Regions from separate parts of the Anoxybacillus sp. PDR2 genome, predicted to be linked through region 3. Evidence: riboswitches for the same ligand, from Rfam matches in the RefSeq annotation. Region 3 holds a riboswitch; each other region holds the start of a gene.
The links. Region 3 has a riboswitch for thiamine pyrophosphate ahead of thiM (hydroxyethylthiazole kinase). Riboswitches for the same ligand answer to the same signal wherever they lie in the genome.

Region 1 (10,191 bases), 1.7 Mb from region 3:
TGTCAGCGGAAAACGAACCATTTCTGTTTCGACATCAGAAGGGGAATGGGAGCTGAATGTTATCCAAACGGATGCGGCGATCAATCCGGGAAATAGCGGAGGAGCGCTTATTAACAGCGCGGGACAGGTAGTAGGCATTAATAGTTTAAAAATCGCCCAGGAAGGGATCGAAGGACTTGGATTTGCGCTTCCAAGCCAATATGTTCAACCGGTGATTGAACAATTAATGGAGTACGGAAAAGTGAAACGTCCGTATCTGGGCGTGAATTTGCGGGATTTGAGCGAGATACCAGCAGAAACTCGCTTTGAACAGTTAGGGCTTCCAGAAAATGAAACAAACGGAGTGGTGGTTACTGCGGTGTTGCCGTCCTCTCCTGCCGCTGAAGCGGGAATTCAGGCGAAGGATGTGATTGTGGCAATTAACGGAACAAAAGTCAATAATGTAAGTGAGTTGCGAAAATATTTATATACAAAAACGAAAGTTGGCGAAAAAATTCAATTGCAAATTTTACGCGATGGAAAAAGCAAAACGATTCTGCTTCAGCTAAAAGAGCGACAAGAACAGCAATAAGAGCGTTGAAACAAAAAAATGGTCAACTGCGACAGTTTAATATTCGCAATGGACATAAAAAAACCAACCCCTCTTCTGTTTCTCAAAACAGAGAGGGGTTTTTCATTAAGTTGAAAATTGAACAATCCTTTGACTTGCCTCCGACCGTAAAAAAATGGAATGACGCCTTTGAATGGACTATACATTCCCTCTTCTGGATGCATCGGTATAACTTGTATGGATGACACGATTTTTCCACCACATAAAGGATGAAACCTCCTCTTTTATTTTTGTTCATCCAAGCTCTATGGAAGGATGGAGGATATTGAAGATACATAGGAATATCTCCCCATATTGAAAAAGCATTTTATTCTTGATTTAAGAGCGATTCAGGCTATTTTTGAGTTATAGGGACATTATAAAAATGCGATAAAGAGAAAATATATTCAATCTTAAATAATTTTTTTCGAAATATTAAAAATATTGATTTATAAATAAATAACTTTATAAATAAATATTCCAATAAAAAAATTTTGCGTTTTCATTTTAAGTAATGATAATATTAGAATAACTAAAATATTCTTAAGATGGTCGAAAGGAGTGAATAATACTTATTGTCACGAAAATATAAAGCGCTTACATGATCGTGTTTTCAAAAGGGGGAATGGATAAATGCAAACAACACATGGTTTGAAGCGCGAACTGAAAAGCAGGCATTTGTTCATGATCGCGCTCGGTGGAGTGATCGGAACAGGCTTGTTTTTAGGTTCGGGATATACGATTCATGAAGCAGGTCCGGGCGGAGCCATTGTGGCTTATTTATTTGGTGGATTTGTGATGTATTTAACGATGCTTTGTCTTGGGGAATTGGCCGTGTCTTTGCCTGATGCGGGCTCATATCAAACCTACGCCACAAAGTTTATATCTCCTTCTGCCGGTTATGTGATCGGCTGGCTTTCTTGGTTGAATTGGTCGGTAACGGTCGGTTTAGAACTTTTAACCGTCAGCATTTTAATGAAACGATGGTTTCCAGATGTCCCTTCTTGGATTTGGTGCGTCATTTTTGCCGTTGTTTTATTTTCCATTAATGCGTTATCATCAAGAAGCTTTGCCGAGGTCGAATTTTGGTTTTCCAGCATTAAAGTCCTTACTATTATTGCCTTCATTTTATTAGGTGGAGCCGCTATGTTCGGCCTGCTTGAAATGAAAGGAGGTCAGGCGGCTCCGCTGTTTTCCAACTTCACAGATCATGGCGGATTATTTCCAAACGGTCTTGCCGCGATTTTGGTCACGATGATTGGTGTTAACTTCTCTTTCCAAGGAACAGAGCTTGTGGGTGTTGCGGCTGGGGAAAGCGAAAACCCGGAAAAAACCGTGCCAAAGGCAATCAACAACACGGTTTGGCGAATTTTGCTTTTCTTTGTGTTGGCCATTTTTGTTTTGGCGGGGTTGTTCCCATGGGAAAAAGCAGGATTAGTGGAGAGCCCGTTTGTGGTCGTATTTGACAATATCGGAATCCCGTATGCTGCGGATATTGTTAATTTTGTCATTATTACGGCTGTTTTATCTGTAGCGAACTCTGGCCTTTATGCTACTTCGCGTGTGCTTTGGTCCATGTCTCGCCAAGGAATGGTAAGTCCGATTTTCAGTAAGCTCTCCAAAAATGGCGTCCCGATTAATGCACTGATCGCAAGTATGTTAATTGGTTGCCTATCTTTGCTATGTGGTATTTTTGCTGAGGATACCGTTTATGTATGGTTGCTTTCAATTGCCGGATTTGGCGCTGTTACCGTATGGGCCTCTATCGCTCTATCAAACTATTTAGCAAGAAGAGCATTTTTAAAGCAGGGAGGCAATGTGGCTGATTTAAAATATCGGACACCGCTTTATCCGATTGTTCCTCTTTTGGCGTTTTCGTTGAATGTAGTCGTGATTATTAGCCTTGCTTTTATTCCGGATCAGCGGCTGGCGCTTTATTGCGGGATTCCATTTATGGTGGCATGCTATATTTACTATCATCTTGTCGCTAAACACCGCACAGCTAAGCTACAATCATCATTTCAGATGAATATGGAGAAAATGTGAAAAGTGAAATAGGGCTCCGGACATGGGCCCTATTTTTTGATACAATGACTTTGGACGAACAGATGAAAAAACACAAGGAAATTGAGGGACGTATGTTGCGCAATCAAGAACAGTTATGGAATGAAGCAGTGCAGTTTATTCGGTTGTGCTATCAGGAATTGGGAAAAAGCGAAGAAACAATCAGACAGCGTTTGCAGCAAATCCGCGATGAAATGGAGCAAACGGGCACTTACAGCCATACGTACGAAGAGCTGGAGCATGGAGCCAAAATGGCGTGGCGCAACAGCAATCGCTGCATCGGTCGCTTGTTTTGGCAGACGTTGCAGGTCATCGATGCTAGGCATGCCGAAACAGAAGAGGATGTGGCTGCCCATTTATTGCACCATATTGAGTTTGCGACAAACAATGGAAAGATCCGGCCGACGATTACCGTCTTTAAACCGGATGGGGCCGTTCGTATTTGGAACCATCAATTAATCCGTTATGCCGGCTATGAGACAAGGGACGGAATCATTGGCGATTCTGCCTCGCTTACGTTGACAAAGGCGTGCCAACAGCTCGGCTGGGAAGGGGAACGCACCCATTTTGATATATTGCCGCTTGTTATTCAAGTTTCAGGAAAACAGCCGAAATGGTTCGAAATTCCAAAAGAGCTTGTGTTAGAAGTGCCGCTGGAACATCCGAGCTTTTCATGGTTTCGGGATCTGCAGTTAAAATGGTATGCGGTGCCGATTATTTCTGATATGTGTCTGGAAATTGGCGGCATTCGCTACATGGCTGCGCCATTTAACGGATGGTATATGGAAACGGAAATCGGGGCGCGCAATTTGGCTGACGATTACCGTTACAATATGCTTCCAAAGATCGCTTCTTGCATGGGGCTTGATATGAGTACAAATGCAACACTTTGGAAGGATAAAGCATTAATTGAATTAAACATGGCTGTGCTTTATTCTTATAAAAAAGCGGGTGTCAGTATGGTCGACCACCATACAGCCGCCCAGCAATTTAAATTGTTTGAGCAGAAAGAACGAGAAGCGTGCCGCCATGTCACAGGGGATTGGACGTGGCTGATTCCTCCTGTTTCACCAGCGACAACGCACATTTTTCATAAAAACTATGACAATACGGTCGTTTTGCCGAATTTCTTTTATCAAAGCCGCCCGTATGAATCATAAACGATGAATAAAGGAATATCCGCTGCCTGTCGCTGCGCTGTTTATGGAGACAGGCGGTTATTTTTTTTGGTTGATAAAAACGAATAAATCGCTGAAAAATCTTCCTGAGCCCATCCATTCTGGCTGGCGAGGGCATAGATTTCTTTGGCGACATTCGTAAGCGGCAAAGAAATGTGATGCTCATAAGCGGCTTGGGCGATCAGCTGTAAATCCTTTTGCATATATGCAAGCGGGAATTCTGTTGCGAACTGGCGCTGAAGAATTTTTTCGCGTTTCCCGTTTAAAAAGGGGGCAGCGGTCGGACCGTTCAGAAGCGTGTTGACAACCGTTTCTGTCTCTAAACCAAGCGCTTCGCCAAGTGTGACCGCCTCCGCGAAAGCTGCCATTGAATGAGCGAGCATTAGATTCACGACAAGCTTCATGGCTGTTCCTTTGCCATTTTCTCCTTGATAATGGATCGCTTTGCCCATGGCATTCAACATCGGTTCCACTTTCTTAAGATCTTTCGGATCCCCGCCTACAAAAAAGACTAACTCTCCTTTTTCGGCCGGAATCACCGAGCCGGAGACAGGAGCATCTAAAAAGCGAATGCCTCGCTTTCTGGCCTCTTCTGCCATTTGGCGCGTAAAGGACGGATCCACCGTGCTGCAGTCCACCCACAGCTTTTCTGGCGATAAATGATGCAAAAAGCCGTTTTCCCCAAAAGCAGCGGCTTCAACCGCTTTTGGATGGGCAAGCATCGTAAAGAGTACATCGGCTTGTTCAGCGGCTTCTTTCGGCGAATTGGCCCACTTTGCTCCTGCTTCTAACAGCGGAGCAGCTTTTTCTTTTGTGCGGTTATGGACGATAAGCTCATGCCCGATTTCAAGTAAATTTCTTGCCATACGGCTTCCCATAAGTCCTAGACCAATGAATCCGATCATCGTTAATCCCCTTTCCTTTTTTGAACGCTTCCCACCTACACTTTGCCGAGAAGGGGGGGTTAGGTATTCCCGCCCATGGAAAAGGAGGGGGGCGTTTTTCCCTGTTTCATGGGATAATATTGGCTCTTTTTTTTTCGTGATTTTACCACTTTTGTTTCGTGTGATTCAAGGGAAACGCCAGCGCTGAAGTGGAATGCGAAGTCAGAGTTGATAACAGGAGCAATCAATCGCTGTGATTTTGCAAAGAGGGAGAAATAGATAGCTAGGGGAGGGCTGCCTCCATTTTTACGCACTGAAAAGCAGGCTCTTGCCGATTTCTATCACATGGAGCAAGCAGATCCGCTACGAGGAAAATATTCAGCATGCGATAGTCCTAGAGAAATGCCCAATGCTTCATGAGACGAAATGGAATAAGTGAAGAATCAAATAGTCGTTGTTCGTTATATTTATAAAATAATAAGAGCGAATATATAATTTATATGTCTTAATATGTCGGTTTTTAAAGGTATACTATAATAAAAATTATCTTCCGTTTTGTAGAAAAGGAATGATATAATATTTATGAATTGACTGAAAATTCGGAGGGAACAAAGGTGTCACTATCAAGCTATATTATTCGCACTCTGATGGTTGTTATTCCTGGAGTGGTGCTAATTGCTCTAGCGGTATGCTTAGGAAACGGGATCAGCGGTTCCGCTTTTGGATGGACCATAGCAGGGACGGCATTATTTGGCATTGTTCTAGGTATTTTGTCAGCTACTTTGAATTATCGTCGTTTTGTTGCACCGATTGCGATCATTAATGACTATTTAGAAAAAATGACGGAAGGCGATTTATCTGTGCGAGTTCCTGTGGAGAGTGTCAAAGAACTGAGGCCGATCGCTCTTTGCATGAACGAAATGGCCAAAACATGGGGTGAGGTCATGGCGCATATGAAGCGCCATTCAGATGAGATGACGTTATTTGCCGAGCAGCTTTCCCATAATACGGAGCAAACAACAAAAGCGACGGAACAAATTGCAACAACCATGGAAAACATCGTATCTCACTCAGACCAACAAGCCAAGATGACAAAAGAAACGTCTTATTCCATGAATGAAATTTCCAGTTCCTTACTGCAAGTCGCTGCGAATACAGAACAGGTGACCACGAATGCAGGTGAAATGTTGATGAAAGCGGCAGCAGGAAAACAATCGATTGAAAAAATGGAAGAGCAAATGCGTTTTATTCATGAGCATGTCCAATTGCTCGGTCAAATCATTAAAGGATTAGGAGAACGTTCTACTGAAATCGGCCAAATCACGCAAGTCATCACAGGGATTTCTTCACAAACCAACTTGCTCGCATTAAATGCGGCAATCGAGGCAGCGCGGGCGGGAGAGCAAGGGAAGGGATTTGCCGTTGTCGCTGATGAAGTGAGAAAGCTGGCGGAGCAATCGGCACAATCCGCCCAGCAAATTACAAAATTAATTGATGACATTCAACAAGAAACCGATAAAGCCATTGGGTCAATGGATGTTGTTGCCGATGAAGTTTCTCAAGGGCTTCATGTCGTTCAAACAGCCGGACTTTCTTTTGAACAAATCCGGCAATCTATTAACGGGGTCAATGAACAAATTGAAGGAGTTTCAGTCGTGATTCGCCAAATGACGCAAAGCGCCCAGAACGTTGCTTCAGCCATTGAACATATGGCAGAAATCGTGGAACAATCGTCAGCGGGCTCTAGCCATATTTCAGCAGCGACCCAAGAACAGATGGCTTCTATGGAAGAAATCGCTTCTTCTGCTTCTGCGCTGAATGAAATGGCTGGAGAAATGCAGAATCTATTAGGGAAATTTCGGGTATAGGAAAACATAAGAAAAATGTTTACATAAATGAATAAATATGCTAAAATTTCTCTAAAAGTAAATAATGGATCTACTAGGGGAGTCCAATAGCTTGGACTGAGAGAAGAACGCGCGAAAGTTCTTTGACCCTTTGAACCTGATCTGGGTTATGCCAGCGTAGGGAAGTAGATAGTGGGAGTATGGATTGTTGCATATACTTTGCGCTATTTGTTGATTCCATCGGGTTCTCTTTTTGGAGAACCCGATTTTTGCTTTTTCCCCACCGTCTTTTTTTCGTACGTTTTGGTGTAGCCCTTAGATCGAATGAAACAAAAAGGAGGAAGGGTTGCATGCAAAACGTTTTATCTTCTATGCCGTTTTCAGCCAGTAAAAAAGTGTATGTAGAAGGATCGCGTCCTGATATTCGCGTTCCTATGCGTGAAATTACGCTAAGCCCAACCAAGACGGAAGCCGGAGAGTCTAAAAACGATCCGATCTGTGTATATGACACAAGCGGACCGTATACCGACACGGAATTTCAAGCAGATATTTACCGCGGGCTTCCTGAACTGCGCAAGCGTTGGATTTTAGAAAGAGACGATGTCGAGGAATATGAAGGACGGCCCGTGCGTCCAGAGGACAACGGTCTCTCGAAAGGAAAGGAATCGAACGTCTATCTTCCCTTTAAGCGGACGCCGCTACGCGCCAAAAATGGCAAGGCAGTCACACAAATGCATTATGCGAAACGCGGAATCGTTACTCCGGAGATGGAATTTGTCGCTATTCGGGAGCAGATGGATCCAGAGCTGGTCCGTCAAGAGATCGCGGCCGGGCGGGCGATTATCCCAGCCAATATCAACCATCCGGAAAGTGAACCAATGATTATTGGGAGACGTTTTCATGTCAAAATTAACGCTAATATCGGCAATTCAGCCGTCACTTCATCAATTGACGAGGAAGTGGAGAAAATGCTCTGGGCTGTCCGCTGGGGAGCAGATACGATTATGGATTTATCAACAGGAAAGCAGATTCATACGACGAGAGAGTTTATTATTCGCAATTCCCCTGTTCCGGTTGGGACGGTTCCGATCTATCAAGCGTTGGAAAAGGTGAATGGAATAGTTGAAGATTTATCGTGGGAAGTTTATCGCGATACACTGATTGAGCAGGCTGAACAAGGAGTTGACTATTTTACGATTCACGCTGGGGTATTGCTTCGTTATATACCGTTGACCATTGGAAGAACAACAGGAATTGTGTCGCGCGGTGGCTCGATTATGGCGCAATGGTGTTTGGCCCATCATCAGGAAAATTTCTTATACACTCATTTTGAGGAAATTTGCGAAATTTTAAAGTCCTATGATATCGCCATATCGTTAGGAGACGGTTTGCGGCCTGGATCGATTGCCGATGCCAATGATGAAGCGCAATTTGCAGAATTAGAGACGCTTGGCGAGCTCACTCAAATAGCATGGAAGCATGATGTCCAAGTGATGATTGAAGGGCCTGGGCATGTGCCGATGGATAAAATCAAAGAAAATGTCGACAGGCAGATGGAGATTTGCCATGGTGCGCCATTTTATACGCTTGGTCCGCTGACGACGGATATCGCCCCGGGATATGACCATATTACATCAGCGATCGGTGCGGCAATGATCGGCTGGTATGGAACCGCGATGCTTTGTTATGTGACGCCGAAAGAGCATTTAGGATTGCCGAATAAGGAGGATGTGCGCCAAGGAGTGATTGCTTATAAAATTGCGGCGCATGCTGCTGACTTAGCGAAAGGGCATCCAGGAGCGCAAATGCGGGATGATGCGCTGTCGAAAGCGCGCTTTGAGTTTCGTTGGAACGACCAATTCCATCTCTCGCTGGACCCGGAACGGGCTAGGGAATATCACGATGAGACACTCCCGGCGGAAGGGGCGAAGGTGGCTCATTTTTGTTCCATGTGCGGCCCCAAATTTTGTTCGATGAAAATTTCCCATGATTTGCAAAAAAGCATAAAAGAGGACGGGATGAAGCAAAAAGCGAAGGAGTTTGTTGAAACCGGTTCGAGACTTTATCAATGATAAGCTCAATAAGGACATGGATTTGTCTTGCTGACGGATCACGCGGTGCGTATGAAGAGGAGCATCTGGTTCATTCACAGAAAAGCCTTTCCCGGCCAATATGGCGGGAAAGGCTAAAAAGTAATCAGTCTTTGCTTGCTTGCTTTTCTGCGAGCACAGATTTGACCGCCTGCTCAATTTCAAAGTAGCTGGTGCAACGACAAACATTGGATTCAAGCCACTTTTCAATGATTGGTTCCGAGGCGTTCGGCGTGCTTTCAACAAGAGCATGGGCGTTCATAATAAACCCGGGCGTGCAATAGCCGCATTGAAAGGCGAAATGCTCGACAAATGCTCGTTGGATGGGGGCATCGCGCAATCCCTCAATGGTTGTAACAGATTTTCCAATGGCTTCAATGGCTAGTATCATACACGATTTAATCGGCGTTTTATCCATCAATACGGTGCATGCACCGCAATCGCCGTTTAAACAACCCGGCTTGGCGCCTGTCAAACCAAGGTGATTGCGAAGAACAAAAAGAAGTGTATCCGCTTGTCTGGCTATCACGGAGTATTTCTCTCCATTGACAGTAAGCGGTATTTCACATTTGGATGATGAACTCATCTTTCGGCCTCCTCCAGTTCAGTAAGAATGTCCCAAAGCGTATTTTTTAACAAAAATAAACGATATTCCGCTGAACCTTCGATATCATCCAAAATCGGTTCGGGCAATTGCTGTAACGCATAGTCGATTCGTGCGTCGATCGGAAGATGGCGGGCATTTAACATCTCTTCTACTTTTGGCGAACGAAATGGAAATGGACAGACGCCGCTAAAAGCAGTGCGGAGTTCATTTCCTTTTTTTAAAGCGGAAACGGTGACGAGTGGGTAGCCAACCTTGCCCTGTTTTCGGCGTTTCATATGGACATGGGGCATCGTTAAATATGCCGCATTCATTTTGACTTGCACAAGAAACTCCCCAGGCTGCAGTTGGATGCTTTGCTGGAAGACTTCATGAATTGGTCTTTGCTGAACCCCCGATTTTCCAGCAATCACAATATCACTGTCTACAAGTAAAAGAGGCAGTACGGTTTCACGGTAAAAAATTTGGCCGCAAATGTTGCCTCCAAGCGTAATCTGATTGCGCGCCGTGCGATCTGCAATTTCACTTGCCGCCTTGGCTAATAGCGGAAATGCGTTTGTTTCCTCAATAGCGGTAAGAGTAAGAGCGGTGCCGAGTACTAATTGATTTTGTGAAATGTCAAATGACTGGCATTCTGGAATGTGCTTGATATCAATAACGGCATCTGCAAATACAAGATTTAGGCGCGAGAGGGTAATGATTTCTGTTCCTCCGCTATAATAGATGGGCGTTTTTCCTTGACGCTGAAGCGATGCAAATAACTGAACGGCCTCTTCGATTGATGATGGACGATGGTATGTGAAATCAAATGAAACCATATTATTTCCCCTTTTGCGCTCGCCAAATTTGTTCAGGGAACAGCGGCAATTTGTTAAGAGGAACGCCAGCAGCGATTGATAAGGCATTGGCCAGTGCTGCAGGAATGCCGATGAGAC
Region 2 (10,191 bases), 1.4 Mb from region 3:
AGGAGAAGGAACGCTTATTTTACCGCTATTAAATGGTATTGCGCACATGGACTTGCTTTGGCAGGAGTTTGGAAAAGAGAACGTATTGGGAGGACTTTGTTTTATTGAAACAACCCTTGCAGAAGATGGAACGATTATTCAATCAAGTCCTACTCACACTGTCAAGTTCGGTGAATGGTCAGGTGAGATTACCCAACGGGTGAAAAGACTTGATGATCTGTTTTCATCATGCAATGCACGATTTGAGTTGAGTGAACAAATTGTCACTGATATGTGGCACAAATATTTATTTATTGCAGCGATGTCTGGTGTGACGACATTATTCCGTGTTCCGATGGGTCTGGTGTGCTCAGGAGAATACGGGCAAGAAATTCTTTTAGCTTTATTGAAAGAAATCGGAGCCATTATGAGAGCGCACGGGGCCCCAATTGAAGACGGCATTGAGGAAAAACAATGGGCGCAAATGAATAGCATGCCGCCGCAAATGAAATCTTCCATGCAGCGCGATATGGAAAAAGGGCAAATGGTCGAAGTCGATCATTTGCAAGGATATTTGCTTCAACTAGCGAAGCAGCATCAAATCACTACCCCGTTGCTTAAAGCTGTGTATCATCATTTAAAGTTATATGAGCGGCAAAGAGGATAGATTGAGAAGGGACGATGTTTGATTTGCTTGATATGGATAGCTTCAAATGGAAAAAATGGACAGAAGCGAGAAGCAAGAACGTTTCAGTGGACGGAATGAATAATTGAAAAGGGAGCAGTCGAAAGCAGCTAGTTGTTCGCCGCTTGGTTGCGTTTTGGTGCGGCGGAGGCAAGTTCACCGACTTGTCTCCGCCCATGTTTTTTACAGGCTTTAAGTTATGAATGGTGGGATTATTTGCTTTTCGGTTTATCATCGGCAAGTATTCCTTTGTTTGATGATGGCTGTTACTTCCTGTGAAAAATCCTGGTATCCGATGGCGCTACGAAAAAGGCTATTGTCCGTCTTGAGTATGCTTATGATTGGGGATCATTCAGGAGCGTTTTTACTTTTTTCTCAAAGTGTATTGTATCTCGATAGCGGATCATGTAACTTAATAATTAGGATATTGCATGTCGATGAATAGAGGAGGTACTACTTTGAATAAAGCATGGTGGAAAGAAGGGGTTGTGTATCAAATTTATCCGCGAAGCTTTATGGATTCCAATGGAGATGGAATCGGGGATCTTCGCGGCATTCTTTCAAAGCTTGATTATTTGCACGATCTTGGAATCGATATCATATGGATTTGTCCGATTTATCCATCGCCAAATGCCGACAATGGATATGATATAAGTGATTATTATGCCATTGCTGAAGAGTTTGGAGATATGAACGATTTTGACGAACTGTTGCAGCAAGCGCATAACCGCGGCATGAAAGTCATTTTAGATTTGGTGATTAATCACACAAGCGATGAACATCCGTGGTTTGTAGAGTCACGTTCTGCAAAAGATAGCCCGAAACGCGATTGGTATATTTGGCGCGATGGTAAAAATGGAAAAGAGCCGAATAACTGGGAAAGTATTTTTGGCGGATCGGCTTGGGAATATGATCCGTTGACAAAACAGTATTACTTGCATGTTTTCGCGGCGAAGCAGCCTGATTTAAATTGGGAAAATGATGAGGTGCGCCGCGCGTTGTATGAAATGATTAAGTGGTGGCTGAATAAAGGGATTGACGGTTTTCGTGTTGATGCGATTTCTCATATTAAGAAAAAGCCTGGGCTGCCAGACTTGCCGAATCCCAAGGGGTTGGATTACGTTCCTTCCTTTGCGGGCCATATGAATCAAGAAGGCATTATGGAATATTTAAAAGAGTTGAAAATGCAAACGTTTGCGCAATACGATATTATGACTGTCGGAGAAGCGAATGGCGTAAAGGTGGAGCAGGCGGGGGAATGGGTAGGAGAAAAAGAAGGCATTTTTAATATGATCTTTCAATTTGAACATCTGGGATTATGGGAGAAAACCATCAATCATCAAGTGGATGTCCGCCAATTGAAGCGTGTGTTGACGAAATGGCAAAAAGGGCTTGAAAATGGCGGCTGGAATGCTTTGTTCCTTGAAAATCACGATCAGCCTCGTTCTGTTTCAACATGGGGAAACGATAAGGAATATCTTAACGAAAGTGCCAAGGCGCTGGGGGCGCTCTACTTTTTCATGCAAGGAACTCCGTTCATTTATCAAGGACAAGAAATCGGGATGACCAATGTTCGTTTTCAATCGATTGATGAATATCGTGATATTGCGATTAAAAACCTTTATCGGAGCGAGCGGGAAAAGGGACGTTCACATGAAGAAATCATGCCGTCGATTTGGCAAAAAGGACGCGATAATTCCCGCACGCCGATGCAATGGTCTGACGAGCTTCATGCCGGCTTTACTACAGGAACGCCATGGTTAGGAGTCAATGAAAACTATAAAACGATCAATGTAAAAAGGCAGCAAAACGATCCTCATTCGGTTTTTCACTTTTATAAAAAAATGATTCGTCTGCGCAAGGAACATGAAGTATTGGTTTACGGCACGTATGATCTAATTTTAGAAAATGATCAAGCGATTTACGCTTATACGCGGACACTTGGGCATGAACAAGCGGTTGTGATTGTCAATTTGAGCCCTAAATCGGTTCTTTATCGCTATGATGCCATCAAACTATCTTCAGACCATTTAGCGCTGCAAAACTATGAGGTCAAGCCGCATAAAAACGCGACCCGTTTTAAGCTGCGGCCGTACGAAGCGCGTGTTTATATAAATCAAATTTAGCATTTGGAGCTGATGCAATGATCTATCGTTTGATGAGTCAACATTTGCTCAAAGTGGGCAGGTGATCATCGATTTCAGTCCGTCCAACCGAACAGCATCGCTTTCAGACGAACGAAATTCTCTGGAAGCGGTTGGTTGTTCATCGCTTGCATTTATGTTTGATATAGAAAATGGAATTGATAGCGGATTGGAAAGAAGAAGCGCTATTTTTTCAATGGTCAATAACAGATCTACGGAGAAGTCTCCCATCTCTAAACAAAGGGGAGGGGGGGAAGATCTATACTTTATAGATACGGTGTATTTTTTGTTAGGAACAAACAAAGGATTTACTTAGTGATAGGGCGAATGGTTAAGTGGGAGGGATGAAGAAATGAATGATATTCGCTATCCGATTGGAAAATTTGAAAAGCCAGCTTTGTTTCAAGAAGAGAAGATAAAGGAATGGATCGCTGATATTCGTCAATTGCCAACAGCGATGCGTGAAGCTGTCAGTGGATTCAATGAGGAGCAGTTGAACACACCTTATCGTGAGGGGGGCTGGACGGTAGCGCAAGTGGTCCACCATATGGCGGATGCCAGCATGAATGCGTTTTTGCGCACAAAATGGACGATTACCGAAGCGGCTCCTTCCATTAAACCATTTGATGAAAATGCTTGGGCCGAAACGGTCGATGCCCGTTCGGTGTCAGTCGAGCTTTCTTTGCGTTTGCTTGAAGGAGTTCATGGACGTTGGACACAGCTGCTTGAATCGTTGGCAACAGAAGATTTTCAAAAAACGTTCTATCATGAAGGGACCAAAACGAAAATCGATTTATATACATTTGTGGCTATGTATGCTTGGCATGGGAAGCATCATACTGCACATATTCAGCAATTGCGCCAGAAAAAAGGATGGTGAAATGACGGACATCGTGCTTGATGTCCGTCATTTGCGTGAATGCACTTCGTAGATGGCAAATTTTAAATAATCGCCTTCATCGGCAGCAAGCAGCTTCGGATGATCATAGCCGGCTCCGCTCCAATGGACTTGGCGCAAAATTTTTTTTGCATCAAATGCAGCTTCTTCCACCATCGCTTGAAACATATCAGCATGGACATGGTAGGAGCAGCTGGCTGTAACAAAAAATCCCCCATCCTTTACTAATTTTAAACCGTTTAAGTTAATGTCCTTATATCCGCCCAAGGCCTTTGGAACAGAGTGAGCCGATTTGGCGAATGCCGGGGGATCAACAATCACGACATCCCACTGCTTTCCTTCGTGCACGGCCTCTCGCAAATAATCGAACGCATTGGCGACAACGAAATCAACGTTCGTAAAACCGTTTAGTGCTGCGTTTCGTTTCGCTGTCTCAATCGCGTGATCGGAAATATCGACAGCGGTGACATGCTTTGCTCCGTATAAACAAGCATTGAGCATAAACGAGCCTGTATGGGTGAAACAATCCAAAACGGTTGTATCCGTGTCGATGAGCGGGCGAATGGCGGCGCGGTTTTGCCGTTGGTCAAAGAAAAACCCTGTTTTTTGCCCGTTTTCAATATCAACGATGTATTTTACCCCGTTTTCTTCAATGATCACTTCTGTATCGCATGTGCCGTACCAAAATCCTTTTTCTTGCTCAAGCCCTTCCAGCTCGCGGACATATACATCATTGCGCAAATAAATCGCTTTTGGTTGAAATACTTCAAGCAAGCCTTTTAAAATCCAGTCTTTTCGCTTTTCCATTCCAAGGGAAAGAATTTGCACAACAAGTACATCTTCGTATTTATCGACAATAAGCCCCGGCAAAAAATCGGCTTCACCATAAATGGCGCGACAAGAACGGACACCTGGAATCATTCGTTCCCGATATGCCCATGCTTGACGAATCCTTTCCATGAAAAATGTTTCGTTCAATTCTTCGTCTGCATGGTGAGTTAAGACGCGCACAATCATTTGTGAACGAGGATTAATATACCCCTTTGCGAGAAAGTAATGCTGATGGTTATAGACGTTCACAAAATCGCCTGGTTCAAAATCACCTTCAATGTAGTCTACTTCACTTTGAAAAATCCAAGGATGGCCTTGCTCCAGCCGCTTTTTGCGCTTTCGCTTCAAAAAAACGTTTGCCACATTCTTCACTCCATTAAATTAAGTTATTTGCCTTCTCTATCATACAGAATTGCCGATTAGGAAGCAATGATAGGAGGGGAGACTTGACAATCATACGAACAGTGATATGATAAATTTAAATAACTTTATATCCATGCTTCTAATCATCCACTAGGGGGGCCTTTAGATAGGCTGAGATCAAAGTGTGCCTTTGAGACCCTTAGAACCTGATCTGGATTATGCCAGCGTAGGGAAGTGGAAGTGGCGTACTGGCTTTATAAATGTTTGTAAACCACTTTCTTTGCGCTCGCGAAAGAAAGTGGTTTTTTATTGATTCAAGCATGGATATGTTTCCAAATGAAGGAGGGATTGACATGTCATTTTCACAGTTATTGCGTCAAAAGGTAGACGCTATTTGGGAGGCAAGCTTTCATCATCCATTCGTCAAGGAGCTTGGTGAGGGAGCGCTCGACCTGGCGTGCTTTCGTTATTATGTTTTGCAAGATTCCTATTATTTAAGCCATTTTGCTAGAGTACAAGCGCTTGGAGCTGCACGAGCGTTTGATTTGGCAACAACAGCGCGGATGGCGCATCATGCGCAAAATACTCAGCAAGCGGAACTATCTTTGCATGAGAAGTTTGCAAAGCAGCTCGGAATCACGGAGGAGGAAAAAGCTTCGTTCGTTCCGGCACCGACGGCTTACGCCTATACTTCTCATTTGTACAGGGCAGCGTATGAAGGTCATTTAGGCGATGTGATTGCTGCTATTTTACCATGCTATTGGCTTTATTACGAAATTGGTGAGAGATTAAAGCATTGTACGCCGCAGGAGCCGATTTATCAAGAATGGATTGCCGCTTATGGATCGGAATGGTTCCGTCAGTTAGTGGAAGAACAAATTCAGCGATTAGATACGGTAGCAGAAAACGTGTCGGAAGCGGATCGCAAGCGAATGGAACAGCATTTTATCATTAGCAGCCAATACGAATATTCATTTTGGGAAATGGCGTACCGTTTAGAAACATGGCCAATTCAAGGAAAGGAGAAAGTAAAGGATGCAGACAACCAAGGGATTGAAATTAGCTGATATTTTAATTACAATTGTCATTTCCATTGTATTTGGAATTGTGTATAAGCTATGGGGACCATTCTACTATTTTGTTAAGCCGTTTGGCTTCCATCTTGATCAACTCATTTATGGAATGTGGTTCATTGCCGCTACTGTTGCCTTTTTAATTATTCGCAAGCCTGGTATTGCCCTTTTGGCGGAAATTGCTGCTTCATCAAGCGAATTTGTGACCGGCTCTGAGTGGGGACTTGAAGTATTAATTTACGGTGTCGTACAAGGATTGTTTGCAGAGCTTGCTTTCGCTGCGTTCCGCTATAAGCGATTTGATGTGTTTGTTGTGTCGCTTGCGGCGATTGGCTCAACCATTGGTTCGTTAATTATGGACTATTATAAAGGATACATTGAAGCGCTGGCTCCATGGAATTTAACATTGTTCTTTGTTGCACGGTTTGTTGGCGCGATTTTAATTTCCGGCGTGTTTGCTTCCTCTTTAGTGAAAGCACTTGAAGCCACTGGAGTGACGCAAATGGTTCGTTCCGCATCAAAAGAAGATTATGATCAGCTAGACCGTTAAAGGGTGAAGAAAATGGAACTCGTAGCTTTTGTTGACCAGCTGCGGCTCAAATTCCCCGGAAAAGAAGGCTTGCTGTTTAAAGACTTGTCAGTTTCTTTTTCAAGAGGGGAGAAAGTATTGCTGTTAGGTCCATCTGGATGCGGCAAATCGACGCTGTTGCAAGTGCTTTGCGGATTAATTCCGCATTCAGTGGACATTCCTATGAAGGCGAAACATATTCAGGTGCCTGATAACTGGGGATATGTGTTTCAAGATCCTGATTCGCAATTTTGCATGCCGTTTGCGGATGAAGAAATTGCTTTTGCGTTAGAAAATATCAGGGTGCCCCGTGAACAAATGGATGATCGCATTTGTGAATTGCTGCAAATGGTTGGATTATCAATCCAGCCACATACAAATATTCATGAGCTATCGGGAGGAATGAAGCAACGTCTGGCGCTTGCTTCGGTTCTTGCGCTTGAGCCTGATGTACTGTTTCTTGATGAGCCGACAGCGATGATTGATGAAGAGGGAACCGCAGAAATTTGGAAGACGGTAAAACAAATTGCTCATGATAAAACGGTGATTGTCGTCGAACATAAAATTGAACATGTGCTGGATTTCGTGGACCGCATCATTTTATTTAATGAAAGCGGAGACATGATCGCGGACGGCGATGCGGCTTCGATCTTTCAAACCTATAAATCTGTGATTGCTTCACAAGGAATTTGGTATCCGGGAGTTTGGGAGGATTATAGGAAAAAGCGGAGAAATGAACAGCCAGCTTCTGCATCAGATCATGAAATCATTTATCTAAAAGAAATGAAAGGATATCGCAAAAAAGAAGCCAAAATTCACATCGACCAAGCAAGTGTCTGCGAAGGAGAGTGGATTGCGGTAACGGGGAAAAACGGAGCGGGCAAAAGCACGCTGCTGCATGCGCTCATGAAGTTGATTCCAACCGAGGGCACATATGAACTCTATGGCAAACAGCTGCAAAAAACGAAACAAATCGCTCGCCATATGGCTTTTGTTTTCCAAAACCCAGAGTTTCAGTTTGTGACCCATTCCGTCTGGGAAGAGATGGCTTATTCTCTTCGCTTAGAAAAGCGCACGGAAGAAGAAATTTCTAGAAAGGTTGAACAGCTGTTGGCGGCCTTTCACTTGGAAAAACAACGAGATCAGCACCCCTATCAGCTGTCTATGGGGCAGAAGCGTCGCTTGAGTGTTGCGGCCTCCATCATTGGCGGCCAAAAAGTGTTTTTATTGGACGAGCCGACTTTTGGACAAGATGCCAAAAATACGTTCGCGCTATTAGAATTGCTTGAATCATACCGGGAGCAAGGAGCAACGATTATGATGGTCACTCATGATGAACAAATTGTGCAGCATTTTGCCACAAGAAGATGGACCATTGCTGAAGGAAAGCTCGTTCATGATGAACCGATCATTAGGAAAACGACAGCTGATGAAGAATTAGGCAAGGAGGATGCGAGCCATGAGATGGAATATAAGCTATCGTGAAACATGGCTTCACCGAACGAATCCGAGCTTAAAATTGCTCGTGATGCTGGCATTATTTGTGGCTGTGTTATTCGTGCATAACCCAAATGTATTAATGAATTTTTCGCTTGGCTTTTTACTGTTGTTTTTCCTTTATACTGGTTATCCGCTTAAATACTTGTTGCTTTTCTTTTTCCCTTTTTTCGTGATTTTTGTTTCGACCGCCTCTTCCATGACGATGTTTGGGGAGGGAACAACGACTTGGTTTCAATGGGGACTTGTGCATGTTACGAAGGAAAGCTTTTTAAGGGGAATGCATCTCGGTTTTCGCGCTTTATCGTTTGCGCTTTTAGGCTTGCTTTTTTCCTTAACCACGCGTCCTGTTTACTTGTTTTACTCGCTGATGCAGCAGTTAAAGCTGAATCCCAAATATGCGTACAGCTTTTTGGCAGGAATTCGCTTGCTGCCGATTATGCTGGAGGAATTTCAGACCGTGCGTAATGCTTTAAAAGTACGTGGAGCGGATGCGGAGCGCGGGCTCAACACCAAGCTAAAGCGATATGCGATTCCGCTTTTATCGCAAAGCATTCGCCGAGCACAGCGCATTGCGGTGGCAATGGAGGCGAAGAGGTTTTCTAATCAGACCAATCGAACGTTTTATTATCAAATTGGCTTTAGCAAATATGATGTTATCTTTTTGCTGATCATCATTGGCATAACGGCCCTTGCCTGCTATACAGGAATCGTTTTGCCGTATATTCCAGTAACAGATGTGCGGTAGTGAGGGATTTTGATGAAGAAAGCGCTTCATGTCATCTCAACGGGAACTCAGTCGCTTGAAGAGTTTGCTGCCATTTCTTCGCTCATTCATTCGCATGTGGATGCGATTCATATACGAGAAAAAAACAAAACAGCAAAAGAGCTGGTGAAATGGATTGAGGCTCTACTTTATGCTGGTGTGCCAGCCAAAAAGATCATTGTAAATGACCGGGTCGATGTAGCCGTTGCCTGCGGGGTAAAAGGAGTACAGCTGGCGTATCATAGCTTATCAGTAAAAGCGGTCAAAGCTCATTTTCCGTCGCTTCTTGTTGGGTGCTCCATTCATTCATTAGAAGAAGGGATCGAAGCGGAGCAGGATGGAGCCGATTATTGTATATATGGACATGTTTTTCCGACAGAATGTAAAGCGGGGATACCGGCAAGAGGAGTCAGTGAGCTGCAGGAAATCGCTGCAACCATTCGCATTCCTGTCATCGCTATTGGCGGGATTCAACCTGATCATGTTTCACAAGTATGGTGCGCAGGTGCTGCCGGAGTAGCTGTGATGTCCGGTGTGTTTTTAGCGAAGGATCCGTTGGCTCAGGTAAAACGTTATGCTATGCAAGCATGTGATCCTGATGCGAAAGGATCGGCATGTAATAAAGGAGAGGGGTAAGGATGGCTCATAATCATTATGATGTTGCGATTATTGGCGGCGGAGTCATTGGTGGTTCGATCGCGTTTCAGTTAGCGAAACGAAATGTACGCACAATCGTACTGGAAAAGGAGCGAATCGCGAGTCAAGCATCCAGTGCGGCTGCAGGGATGCTTGGAGCGCAGTCGGAATTTGCAAGCGATAGCCCGCTGATTTCATTGGCTTTGAAAAGCCGTGCTATGTTTGGACAAGTTGCAGAGGAGCTAAAGCAGCTGACCGGCATCGATATTGGCTATGTGCAAAAAGGCATGCTAAAAGTAGCCGTGACAGAGGAAGAGCAAAAATCGCTTCAAGAACAATATAAGTTTTGGAGGAAGATGGGACAGCCTGTTCAATGGCTGTCCGCTTCGGAGCTGGCAAGTCTGGAACCGAATGTGAACCCAACGCTTAAGGGAGTTATGTACATCGCTGAAGACGGACAAGTAAGCGCCCCGCATCTCTCGCTTGCTTTTGCTAAAGCTTCCATGGCATATGGAGCGCAGTGGCATGAGTTTACGGAAGTCATCGATATAAAAGAGCAGGGAGGTTTATATGAACTCCGCACCAATCAAGGAGTGATTGCAGCAGACGCTGTGGTTGTGGCTGGAGGGGCTTGGTCTGCGTTATTTCTCGAAAAGACGGGTCTTTCGCTTTCCGTTTATCCTGTTAAGGGAGAATGTCTGCTTGTTAAAACAGAAAAGCCGCTTATTCAAGCAACGTTATTTGCTAAAAA
Region 3 (10,191 bases):
GCCAAGCTAAATCACCGCGGTGTTCCTGTTAATGCATTACTAGTCACAGCTTCACTAGGAACGCTTGCTTTTTTGGCTTCGTTCTTTGGCGATGGCACCGTTTATGTATGGTTATTAAATGCCTCGGGTATGTCGGGATTCATTGCGTGGCTAGGCATCGCGGTCAGTCACTACCGTTTCCGCAAAGCATATGCCGCGCAAGGGCGCGATCTCAATGATCTTCCTTATAAAGCCAAATGGTTTCCATTTGGACCATTGTTCGCTCTAGTGCTTTGCACGATTGTCATTTTGGGACAGAACTATGGGGCCTTTATGGGGAAGTCAATCGATTGGTACGGCATTCTCGTTTCCTACATTGGACTGCCATTGTTTTTAGCGGTTTGGCTTGGCTATAAAATCGTGAAAAAGACAAAGGTCGTTCCCCTCAAAGAATGTGAATTAGACTAAAAAACCGCTCGGCTATGCCAAGCGGTTTTTTCAGTCGTGCTTTTTCGTTTTCTGTTCTTCGTCATCCATGATGCCTTTTGTAGCATTTTTAAATTCGCGGAGCGTTTTTCCAGCTGCTTGTCCAAGCTCTGGCAGCTTTTTCGGGCCGAAAAGTAACAGGGCAAAAAATACGATCAAGGCAATCTCGCCAAATCCTATGTTCATATCATTCACTCCATGCGCTTCATTTTCGTCTTTTCCTTTTCCATTATATCATATCATCTTTGAATTACTACCACTTTCGCTTCAAAGTGGGAGATTCCTGCGAACATGGAAACATCCTTCGATTTTTCAGCTAGCAGACCTTCCCCGTTGTTCCAACGGGAAACGACAAGAAAGCTTGTACATTCGTCCGCTTCACACGTTCGACTGGGCTCGGTTTTCGTTGCTTCGAACCGTGCACAGACAAGGGAACGTTGAAGCTTTTACGTAACGGACGGTGTTCCTTGTCACAATCCTCTATCTTCAGTTTTTCCAAGAACCACTTACAAGTATAGAATAGCACATAGATTCTTGTGATTCCACTACTTTGGCCAATGCCAACCGACATTTCTCTCTCTAACTCATGAAGCGATGCCCGTCATGTTCCTTGAGGCGATAGTCTTCTGTCGGGATATGGAGTAGTCCAATGATCGACATCCTTATTCGTTCAGTGCTTCAGAAACCGCTCTTGCCAGCCATTCCGCACTTTTTTTAGGAGAAGGAGCTAAACTGATCGCGCTAATGACAGACACCCCGTCTGCTCCAGCGGCAATAACCTTCTTTGCGTTGTTCGCGGTAATTCCGCCAATGCCCACGATCGGTATCGACAGACCATGCTCACGCATAAGACGAAGAACGGCCGTTCCTTGTGCCTCTTTTGCATCTTCTTTTGTGCTGGTTGGAAAAATAGGACCGACTCCAAGATAGTCAGCGCCTTGCTCAATGGCGCGTTTCGCTTCTGCCAAATTATGAGCTGAAACGCCGAGAATTTTATTTCCTATTTTTTTTCGTACGACATCTGCCCGTTCATCGTCTTGTCCAATATGGACCCCATCAGCATCAAGCTCTAATGCTAGCTCCACATCATCATTCACAATAAACGGAATATGGTGCTTCCGGCAAAGCGCTTGCAACTCTTTGGCTAATGCATACTGCTCCTTTTTCGAAAGAGCCCCTTTGCCCTTTTCGCGAAATTGAAACATCGTAATTCCGCCTTCAATCGCTTCTGTCAGCACCTCTAACGGACTTCGTTCACAATTGTTGCTTCCCATAATAAAATAAACACGTAATTGCTCTTTCAGACTATCCATTGAAGTTTGCGCCATTTTCATCACCTACGACATCCATTTTTGCCGATACGCCCAATGGTTGGTTGGGCCATGCCCATTGCCGATCCCCAGTTCGTTTTCAATCGCGGCTTGAATAAATGCTTTCGCTGTTTCGATCGCTTCATGGACGCTGCGCCCCTTAGCAAGCTCCGCTGTTACTGCAGCGGCAAACGTGCAGCCTGTTCCATGCGTATGTCTCGTTTCAATTCGGGCGCCCTTGAAATAGGAAAATTCACGGCCATCATATAGCAAATCAACCGCTGCATTTTCAACATCATCGTGGCCTCCTTTAATGACCACGTACGTGACTCCGATTTTGTGAAGCTGTTTTGCCGCTTCTTGGCGTTCCTCTAATGTGCGGATCTTCATCCCCGTCAATACTTCTGCCTCTGGAATGTTAGGAGTGGCTACCATCGCCAGCGGCAACAAATGTGTTTTTAACGCTGACACCGCTGCTTCCTGTAAAAGTGGTGCCCCGCCTTTAGCGATCATAACCGGGTCAACGACAAGCCGACGCCAGCCAAATTGCTTCACCTTTTTCGCTACGGCTTGGATGATATCTGCATTAAACAACATGCCCGTTTTGACGGCGTCTGCTCCTAAGTCCGTACCAATGGATTCAATCTGCTGCTCAACGGCTTCTACAGAAAGCGGATACACTCCCTGCACGCCAAGCGTATTTTGCGCCGTTACCGCCGTTAATGCAGACATTCCAAAGACGCGTAACTCTTGAAATGTTTTTAAATCCGCCTGAATGCCGGCTCCACCTCCACTGTCTGACCCAGCAATCGTTAATGCTTTATAAACTTGATTCACCATGTCTCTCCCCTTCATTCAACTTTGGTAAAGGAGCCATATTGACTAATGGCCTCCGCGCCAACTTTGGCCAACTGATTTAAAAAGGCGATTTGAAAGCTTCCAGGCCCATACTCTGCCGCTTCATCAGCAGCTAGTTGCGCCGCCACGCCATAGCTGACAAGCGCCGCTGTTGCCGCTGCTGCATAGTCCTTTTCAACAGCCGCAAACGCTCCGATTACAGATGTGACAAGGCAGCCTGTCCCAGTGACTTTTGTTAACAGCGAATGACCGTTATGAACCACATAAACCGTCGCTCCGTCTGTGACAACATCGTCCTTTCCGGTAATAGCGACTGTCATTTTTAACTGCTGTGCTGCTTTTTTCGCTAGTGCCACCACATCGCCGCTTCCTTCGGCGGCATCCACTCCTTTAATCTCCCACCGCTCGCCGATAACATTCGCGATTTCTGCTGCATTGCCGCGGATGACGGCAATATTTAATTGACGGACTATTTTTCGGGCGGTTTCCGTGCGATATGGCGTCGCTCCCGCTCCAACCGGATCGAAAATCACAGGAACTCTCTGTTCATTTGCTGCCTTGCCGGCAATCAGCATCGCTTCAATTTCCTGTTCATTTAGCGTGCCGATATTTAAAACAAGCGCTCCGGCAATTCGCGCCATATCCGCTACTTCTTGCTTGGCATAGGCCATCACTGGTGAAGCGCCAAGCGCAAGCAGACCATTTGCTGTAAAATTGGTCACAACTACATTTGTGATGTTATGCACAAGTGGATTAGCCTTGCGCACTTGATCGAGTACTTCTGCCACATGTTGCAAATTCATCTTTTCCATCCTCTCCCTTATTCGTTTGTCCAGCTGGATTTGCAAATAAAAATGCACTTTGCGCGTAAGCAAAGTGCATCTATATCGCCTCTATCACTTTCCCTACGCTGGCATTACCCAACAGGTTCAAACGGTCAACGGCGGATGATAGCCGTACTCTCAGCCTGATTCCACAGACTCCCGTATCCTTTTCACTGTTTACAAGCACAGTCTACCCCTTCTCGCCCGAGAATGCAAGCAAAAAATTATGTGCTCCCTCCCGGCAATGATTCCGTTCTTCTTGGCTCTTCATGAAACGAGGAAGATCGCGGCAATGGCAAATTAAATAAATCTAAATCCACAATATAACGAGGGCGCCGTTTCGTTTCTTTATAAATCTTTCCGATGTATTCACCGATTAGCCCAAAAGCAATCAGCTGCAATCCTCCAAGCAGCCAAATCGATGTAATCAACGATGTCCATCCCGTTTGTGTGTGACCGGTCCATTTTAAAAACAGGAAGTAAGCACCAAATAACAGGCTGACAAAAAAAGAAACCAACCCGATCATGGAAATAAAACGAATAGGTGTCACACTAAATGACGTAATACCGTCAAGAGCAAAGGAAATCATTTTTTTTAGCGGATATTTTGTTTCACCGGCAAGTCGTTCCTTTCGATCATAATAAACAACAGTTGAACGAAATCCAAGCAATGGAACAATTCCTCGCAAAAATAAATTGGCTTCTTCAAATCGTTCCAGCTCTTCAACCGCCCGCCTGCTCATCAAGCGGTAATCGGCATGATTATATATAAGGTGAACGCCCATCGCCTTCATCATTCTATAAAATCCCTGTGCTGTATGACGCTTGAAAAACGTATCTGTATCGCGGCGGTTGCGAACCCCGTATACAATCTCATACCCTTCATGAAATTTTTGTACAAACTGGCGGATGACCGACACATCATCCTGTAGATCGGCGTCAATGGAAATGATACAATCTGAGCGAGTTTTTGCGGAAAACAAACCAGCTAATAACGCATTTTGATGGCCGGCATTATGGGCAAGCTTGACCCCTTTGACCTCCGGATAATGCAAACTCGCTTTGTAAATGATCGTCCATGTTGCATCTCGGCTTCCATCATCGACAAATAGTAAAGCACTATATTCGGAAATAAGCCGCTCCCTGACAAGCTGCTCGCGCAGTTCGCGCAGCTGCCGAATCGTTTCCGGAAGCACTTCTTCTTCGTTGTAGCAAGGTACAACAATCGTTAATACAGGTTCGCTCATGATGCTCTCCTCCCTATGATGCTAGTTTGTATAAATAAATCGTCCATGCGGATTCCTTGGAATGAAACACTTTCTCAAGCCGTAGCTGATTTTGGGCTGCGTTTTCGATCGGAAGCGCCGAAAAAATATAACGGCCGCCCATCTTGCGGAATACATCGGTATTCAGCTCTAAATGTTGAATTTTCTTCTTTGAATTCTTTTTAAACATGTAGTGCTTGCCAAGCTCATCGACAAATAAATAGCAACGGCCGCCCCACTTATCGAAATACTTGCGCAGCGTCTGGTTTTTTGCTAGCTCAGGAGCAATGATTTGCCGAAATTGATGTTTATATTCAAGCGGATAAAAATTGTTGTACGTATCCAGCGTATAAAAGCCGTTATATTGAGCAATGGCCGGATGAATGCCGATGCTGGCAACGCGGTATGTATCAACGGGCCGCGCGATATAACGTTTAATTTCCGCGAATTGTTTTTCAGCGTAGAACTGGCGAAACGACGGCTTATTTTGATACATAATTTCTTCGTTAAATATAGCTAAAATAAAAAGCTGCAGCGCAAGCGCCAGCCACACAACATTTTTCCATGCTTTAGCATGCTGCCATATGATTCGCAATGAAAGAGCAAACAATACGTAAATCACCATAGGTCGCAAGAAGTGATAGCGGGCAAAATTAAACTTATTAAGAAGATCAAACCGTTCTGTAAGTGGCAGCCACCCTCGATAAAACCAAAACGCATACCACAGGGAAAGGGCAAAGTTAAGCACATGGAGAAATAAAAACAGCTTTTCTTGCCGCCATTTCTTCCTTTTTCCCACAAAATACAAGGCGAAAAGCGTGATTGGTAAAATCACGAGTCCGTGCACGGTCATGACATGCGTATGACCAAGAATATAATTTTTAAATGTCAAACGAACCGCACGCCAAAAAGAAAGATCAGCATGAAAATATTCATCGCGGCTTGTTGGCTCTTCGGAAAATAGAAGTGAATGAACAAGCCGATAATCAACGGCTAAATATAACACAGTCATATAGATGATGGCGGCCAAAAAGCGCAGATTCCATCTTTTATACCTCAATGCATCCACAAGCCACCAAATGCCCAGAGCACTGAGGAAAAAGAAGAAACCAAGTACAAGACCAGAGTATAGCGGCAATAGTGTAAGCACGAGATAATCCACCCACGACCGCCTGCCAGCGCGAATATTTAAAAACGCCCAAAGTGCCAGCGGCATACCAAGAGTGCTTAACATTCCGGACGGCCAAAATGGTGTTAATGCAAAAGCAAGTGCTACACCAATGCGAATCCATGCCCATTCTTTCTCCCTCATAACATGCGTTTTCAGCAATAAGTACATTCCGATAAAAGCAAATACCCTTGTAATCAGCTGGCTGAGTCCATAAGCATAAATCGATGGAAATAACGCATGGAGCCATACGATTCCACTAAATTCTGTTCCAAAGGCATTTCGCGGCAGACCGTTAATGATTTGCGGAATGACCGCCCCCACCGGCCCAAACAGCTGACCGCTGTTGGCGAGCACCTTGTACCAAGCGATGTTGGAATCTAAATTATCATGTACTCGCATATGCGCATTCTCGCCTAAAATAAAATAAGGCGATACAAACAAAGCGATCACAAGGAATGAGAAGAGCAAAAGTCGCTTTTCTGTTATCGTCATTTCTTCTCCTCCTCTTGTCTGATCATGTTATTTTTATCTTTTAACAAAAAGAGGAAATTATACAGAAAAAAATTGCATGTATAGCAAAAACGTGCGGCTCGATCGTCTCTATACTATGGACACAACTCTATGAGCCGCCTTTGTTCTCAAGAAGCACCATGCATATCAAGTGTGGTCTAAGTCGATACAACCCCTTTCATCGTTGCGTCCTGCCTCTCTTTTGCTGAACCCCTAACATTTCGGCGCTTGATGCCCCCATAAAAAAACAGCGCCATTCCCTCTTATTTGGAATGGCGCTTTCGCAAACGTTATTCTACATTTAATTCGAGCTCTTCAATCCGTTTTTCTGCATAGTTTTGATCCTTTTGCGCATGATAATGCTCCGCTTTTTCAACGATGGCCACCGTATTGTATTCCGGAATGTGCGCGTACGTTTCATACACTCCTTTTGGAATGAGCACATTTCCCTCCGGCCAATAGACGGCGATGTTGCCGCGTTTGACGTCCGCGTATTTGGCGCTCCCCTGCATCATGCCATGCCGGTTGTACACAACGATCGGTTCACCGTCGCGAATATGGAGCGATTTGGCGTCTTCTTCGTTCAGCAAAATATCATAACGGTCGGCGTTATTAAACGGGTCTTTCTCGCTATAGACCATCGAGTTGAACTGCTTGCCCCGCCTTGTTGTGACAAAAAAGCTGCCTTCCGTCTTGCGCAGCTCTGGCAATTCGATCGGAATAAGGTTTCCGCGGCCGTCTGGGGTCGGGCATATGCCGCCTTCACAAAGCCACGCGCCGCCCCATTGAAACACATCGCCTTTTTTCCGCAAATGTTGAATGCCGTCGTAGTTTCGGTTGGCCACCGCAATTTCGTCGCGAATTTGCTGGGCGTTTTGAAACTCGATGAGATGCTTTTGTTCCGGCTTGACTCTAGAGGCGAGATCAACATAAATTTCCCATTCCGCGCGCGCTTCCTCAATGCGTGGGCCGTCAATTTCCGGGCTGAAATAGACCATCCGCTCTGTGCTGGTCGAGGTACCGCCACCCGGCTGCTCGTATCGCGTCATCGCCGGTAAAATAATCACCTCTTCCTTCGCATCTAAGAGTGTTGAAGTATTGAAAATAATATCTTGATGCACGCGCAGCTCCAACTGTTCAAGCGCCTGGCGAACGAAATCAGGATTCGGCATCGTCTCAAGAAAATTGCCGCCGCTCGTATACATCAGCTTCATTTTTCGTTCATGACCATCTGGAAGCAAGATGTTTTCAATCGTTTGTCCGATTGTGTCCCCTTGCCAGCGAGGAATCGGAAATCCCCATATTTGTTCAAGACGGGTAATATTTTCCTCATCAAATTCGCCGCCCGGAAGAACAAATGGGTCAGCCCCCATTTCCCCCGAACCTTGCACACCGCTATGGCCGCGAATCGGCATGACGCCGCAATGCTCACGTCCGATAAACCCGCGAAGCAAGGCAAGGTTAACGACTTGTGACACATTATCCGTACCGAACCGGTGCTGAGTCAATCCCATGCTCCAAACAAATACAGCTGACTTGGCATTAGCCAGTAATCTAGCAAACTCATACATTCGTTCCTTTGAAAGCCCCGATGACTGCTCAAGCGTCTGCCAATCATATTTCGCGACATGCGAACGCAGCTCGTCAACACCGTTCGTGTGTTTGGAGACAAACTCCCAATTAATTGCATCCTCCATCTCAAACCAATGCTTGATAACTCCATTTATAAAGGCGATATCTCCGCCAATATGGACTTGATAAAAATCATCTGCGATTTTTGTTCCGAATAAAGCGCTTTCCCAAATGGACGGAATCCAGTAGTTTTCCATAGCCGGCTCACGGTACGGATTCACAACGATGATTTTCGTGCCTGCTTTTTTCGCAGCGTACATATATTTCGTCGATACCGGCTGGTTGTTGGCAGCCACAGATCCCCAAAAGACAAGAACATCTGTGCCGATCCAATCTTTATAGCTGCAGCTTGATGCACCGATTCCAAGTGAACGCTTTAACGCTGTTTTGCTTGGTGAATGACAAATGCGTGAAGCATTATCGATGTTGTTTGTTCCTAAAAAGCGCGCTACCTTGGCGGCAGTGTAATACACTTCATTCGTAATGCCGCGCGCTGTCAAATAAAAAGCGATCTGTTTCGGATCAAGTGAGCGGATTTTTCGGGCAATCCGTTCAAGCGCTTCATTCCAACTAATTCTTGTAAACTTTTTTTCTCCTGGTTTTCGTGACAGTGGATAGGGAATGCGGCCAAGCTTGCGCAGCTCTGTACTGTCCATTTTGCGCAGCTCCTCCACATCTTCCAGCCATTTTGGGTCCATTGCTGGCATCGTATTTAGACGAAGTACGTTTAAACGAGTCGTACAAAGATGCGGACCTGTCAATGTTTGATCATGAAGTCCGGATACACCGAGCGCACAACCATCGCATACTCCCTGCGTTAAAATGCGGTAGGCATAAGCAAGCTGGTCTTTGTTTTCCAGCATCACTTTTAAAGTATCACGGAGATGATGAGGCTTTATCTTTCCAACTCCCATCGGCAAAAGGCTCGCCCAAAGCGAGGGTTGGGGACGCTGATTCAGTTTGATTGGGCCGGTGTGTTTCGTTTTGCCCATCTTCGCTCCTCCTTTTTATTGGTCATCCTATTTTCGAAACATTCCTACATTTTTATGGTATTATTATATTATATCATCCCTTCTTATTTCCTCAATCAATATGCAGCTGATCCTTTGAGCATGATCAATAAAAAGGAGAGGATGAATGGTATAAATCAGCGATCCTGATCCGACCAGTCAAACAAGAAAAACATCACTTCATTGAATAGAGTAAATCAAAGGAGAATTCGATGGTTTCGACAGTCGCAGGCAAGTTCTTGACTTGTTTCTCATGCCTGCCCACGGAAGGAAGAAAGATGGGCACATTCCATTGGAGTTCTATCACCACACAAGAGGACATCTCTAAAAGGAAAAGGGTGAAAGATTCACCCGGCTTTATATACGCCTAATAGCTTCGGGGTTATATATGAAAAGAAGGTGAAAAGGGTGAAATCGAATATAACGACTGCCAAGCAAATCTATAAATATATGGAGGGAGAACTTCACGAGCAAGAGGACGCCATTGTTCTTGAACAGCCATTGACCATTATCGTGAATGGAGAGGAGTTTGCCACGCTCGTTTGTTCGCCAGAGCACCTTGATGAGCTTGTTCTCGGCTTCCTTGCTTCTGAAGGAGTGATTCGTTTCCACGATGATATTCACCAACTATCCATTGACGAAGAGCGAGGGTTTGCCTATGTTGATCTGTCCGTACCTCTAGCCCCAGCTTCTTCTTTTTCCAAACGGTTCATCGGCTCATGCTGTGGAAAAAGCCGACAGTTTTATTTATTAAATGATGTAAAAACAGCAAAAACGATTACAACCTCCACACGCATCCGCGTTGAGCAATGCTTCGCTCTTATGAATACATTGCAAAATGAAAGCACGGTTTTTCGCCATACAGGAGGAGTGCATAATGCAGCCTTATGCAATGAAGAAGGGATGATCATCGCCCGCTCTGATATCGGTCGTCACAATGCTCTTGATAAAATTTATGGCTATTGTTTGCGCCATGCGATTCCGATGCGTGACAAGCTCGTCGCTTTCAGCGGCCGCGTATCTTCGGAAATATTGCTGAAGGCATCGAAAATGGGGGCAGGAATCGTACTTTCAAAATCGGCCCCGACCGATTTAGCGTTACAGCTTGCCGATGACTTGCACATGACCGTTGTCGGCTTTATTCGC

Region 1: another riboswitch for thiamine pyrophosphate. It lies ahead of thiC (phosphomethylpyrimidine synthase ThiC); the one in region 3 lies ahead of thiM (hydroxyethylthiazole kinase).
Region 2: another riboswitch for thiamine pyrophosphate. It lies ahead of tenA (thiaminase II); the one in region 3 lies ahead of thiM (hydroxyethylthiazole kinase).

What each region holds. Positions count from the first base shown of each region.
Region 1 covers NZ_CP047158.1:483,235-493,425, forward strand. The annotation lists gene GRQ40_RS02360 (S1C family serine protease) at 1-571, shown strand, start outside; gene GRQ40_RS02365 (amino acid permease) at 1,223-2,635, shown strand; gene GRQ40_RS02370 (nitric oxide synthase oxygenase) at 2,698-3,813, shown strand; gene GRQ40_RS02375 (NAD(P)-dependent oxidoreductase) at 3,855-4,736, opposite strand; gene GRQ40_RS02380 (methyl-accepting chemotaxis protein) at 5,330-6,583, shown strand; TPP riboswitch at 6,649-6,763, shown strand; gene thiC (phosphomethylpyrimidine synthase ThiC) at 6,913-8,634, shown strand; gene GRQ40_RS02390 ((2Fe-2S)-binding protein) at 8,759-9,238, opposite strand; gene GRQ40_RS02395 (FAD binding domain-containing protein) at 9,235-10,074, opposite strand; gene GRQ40_RS02400 (xanthine dehydrogenase family protein molybdopterin-binding subunit) at 10,076-10,191, opposite strand, start outside.
Region 2 covers NZ_CP047158.1:723,865-734,055, forward strand. The annotation lists gene GRQ40_RS03535 (ketopantoate reductase family protein) at 1-646, shown strand, start outside; gene GRQ40_RS03540 (glycoside hydrolase family 13 protein) at 1,123-2,790, shown strand; gene GRQ40_RS03545 (YfiT family bacillithiol transferase) at 3,161-3,688, shown strand; gene GRQ40_RS03550 (class I SAM-dependent rRNA methyltransferase) at 3,716-4,900, opposite strand; TPP riboswitch at 5,043-5,150, shown strand; gene tenA (thiaminase II) at 5,254-5,967, shown strand; gene GRQ40_RS03560 (ECF transporter S component) at 5,936-6,523, shown strand; gene GRQ40_RS03565 (ABC transporter ATP-binding protein) at 6,536-8,026, shown strand; gene GRQ40_RS03570 (energy-coupling factor transporter transmembrane component T family protein) at 8,001-8,786, shown strand; gene tenI (thiazole tautomerase TenI) at 8,799-9,440, shown strand; gene thiO (glycine oxidase ThiO) at 9,443-10,191, shown strand, end outside.
Region 3 covers NZ_CP047158.1:2,153,751-2,163,941, forward strand. The annotation lists gene GRQ40_RS10290 (amino acid permease) at 1-447, shown strand, start outside; gene GRQ40_RS10295 (twin-arginine translocase TatA/TatE family subunit) at 478-651, opposite strand; gene thiE (thiamine phosphate synthase) at 1,128-1,793, opposite strand; gene thiD (bifunctional hydroxymethylpyrimidine kinase/phosphomethylpyrimidine kinase) at 1,803-2,615, opposite strand; gene thiM (hydroxyethylthiazole kinase) at 2,627-3,436, opposite strand; TPP riboswitch at 3,519-3,630, opposite strand; gene GRQ40_RS10315 (glycosyltransferase family 2 protein) at 3,682-4,704, opposite strand; gene GRQ40_RS10320 (DUF6044 family protein) at 4,718-6,385, opposite strand; gene GRQ40_RS10325 (FdhF/YdeP family oxidoreductase) at 6,694-9,027, opposite strand; gene fdhD (formate dehydrogenase accessory sulfurtransferase FdhD) at 9,496-10,191, shown strand, end outside.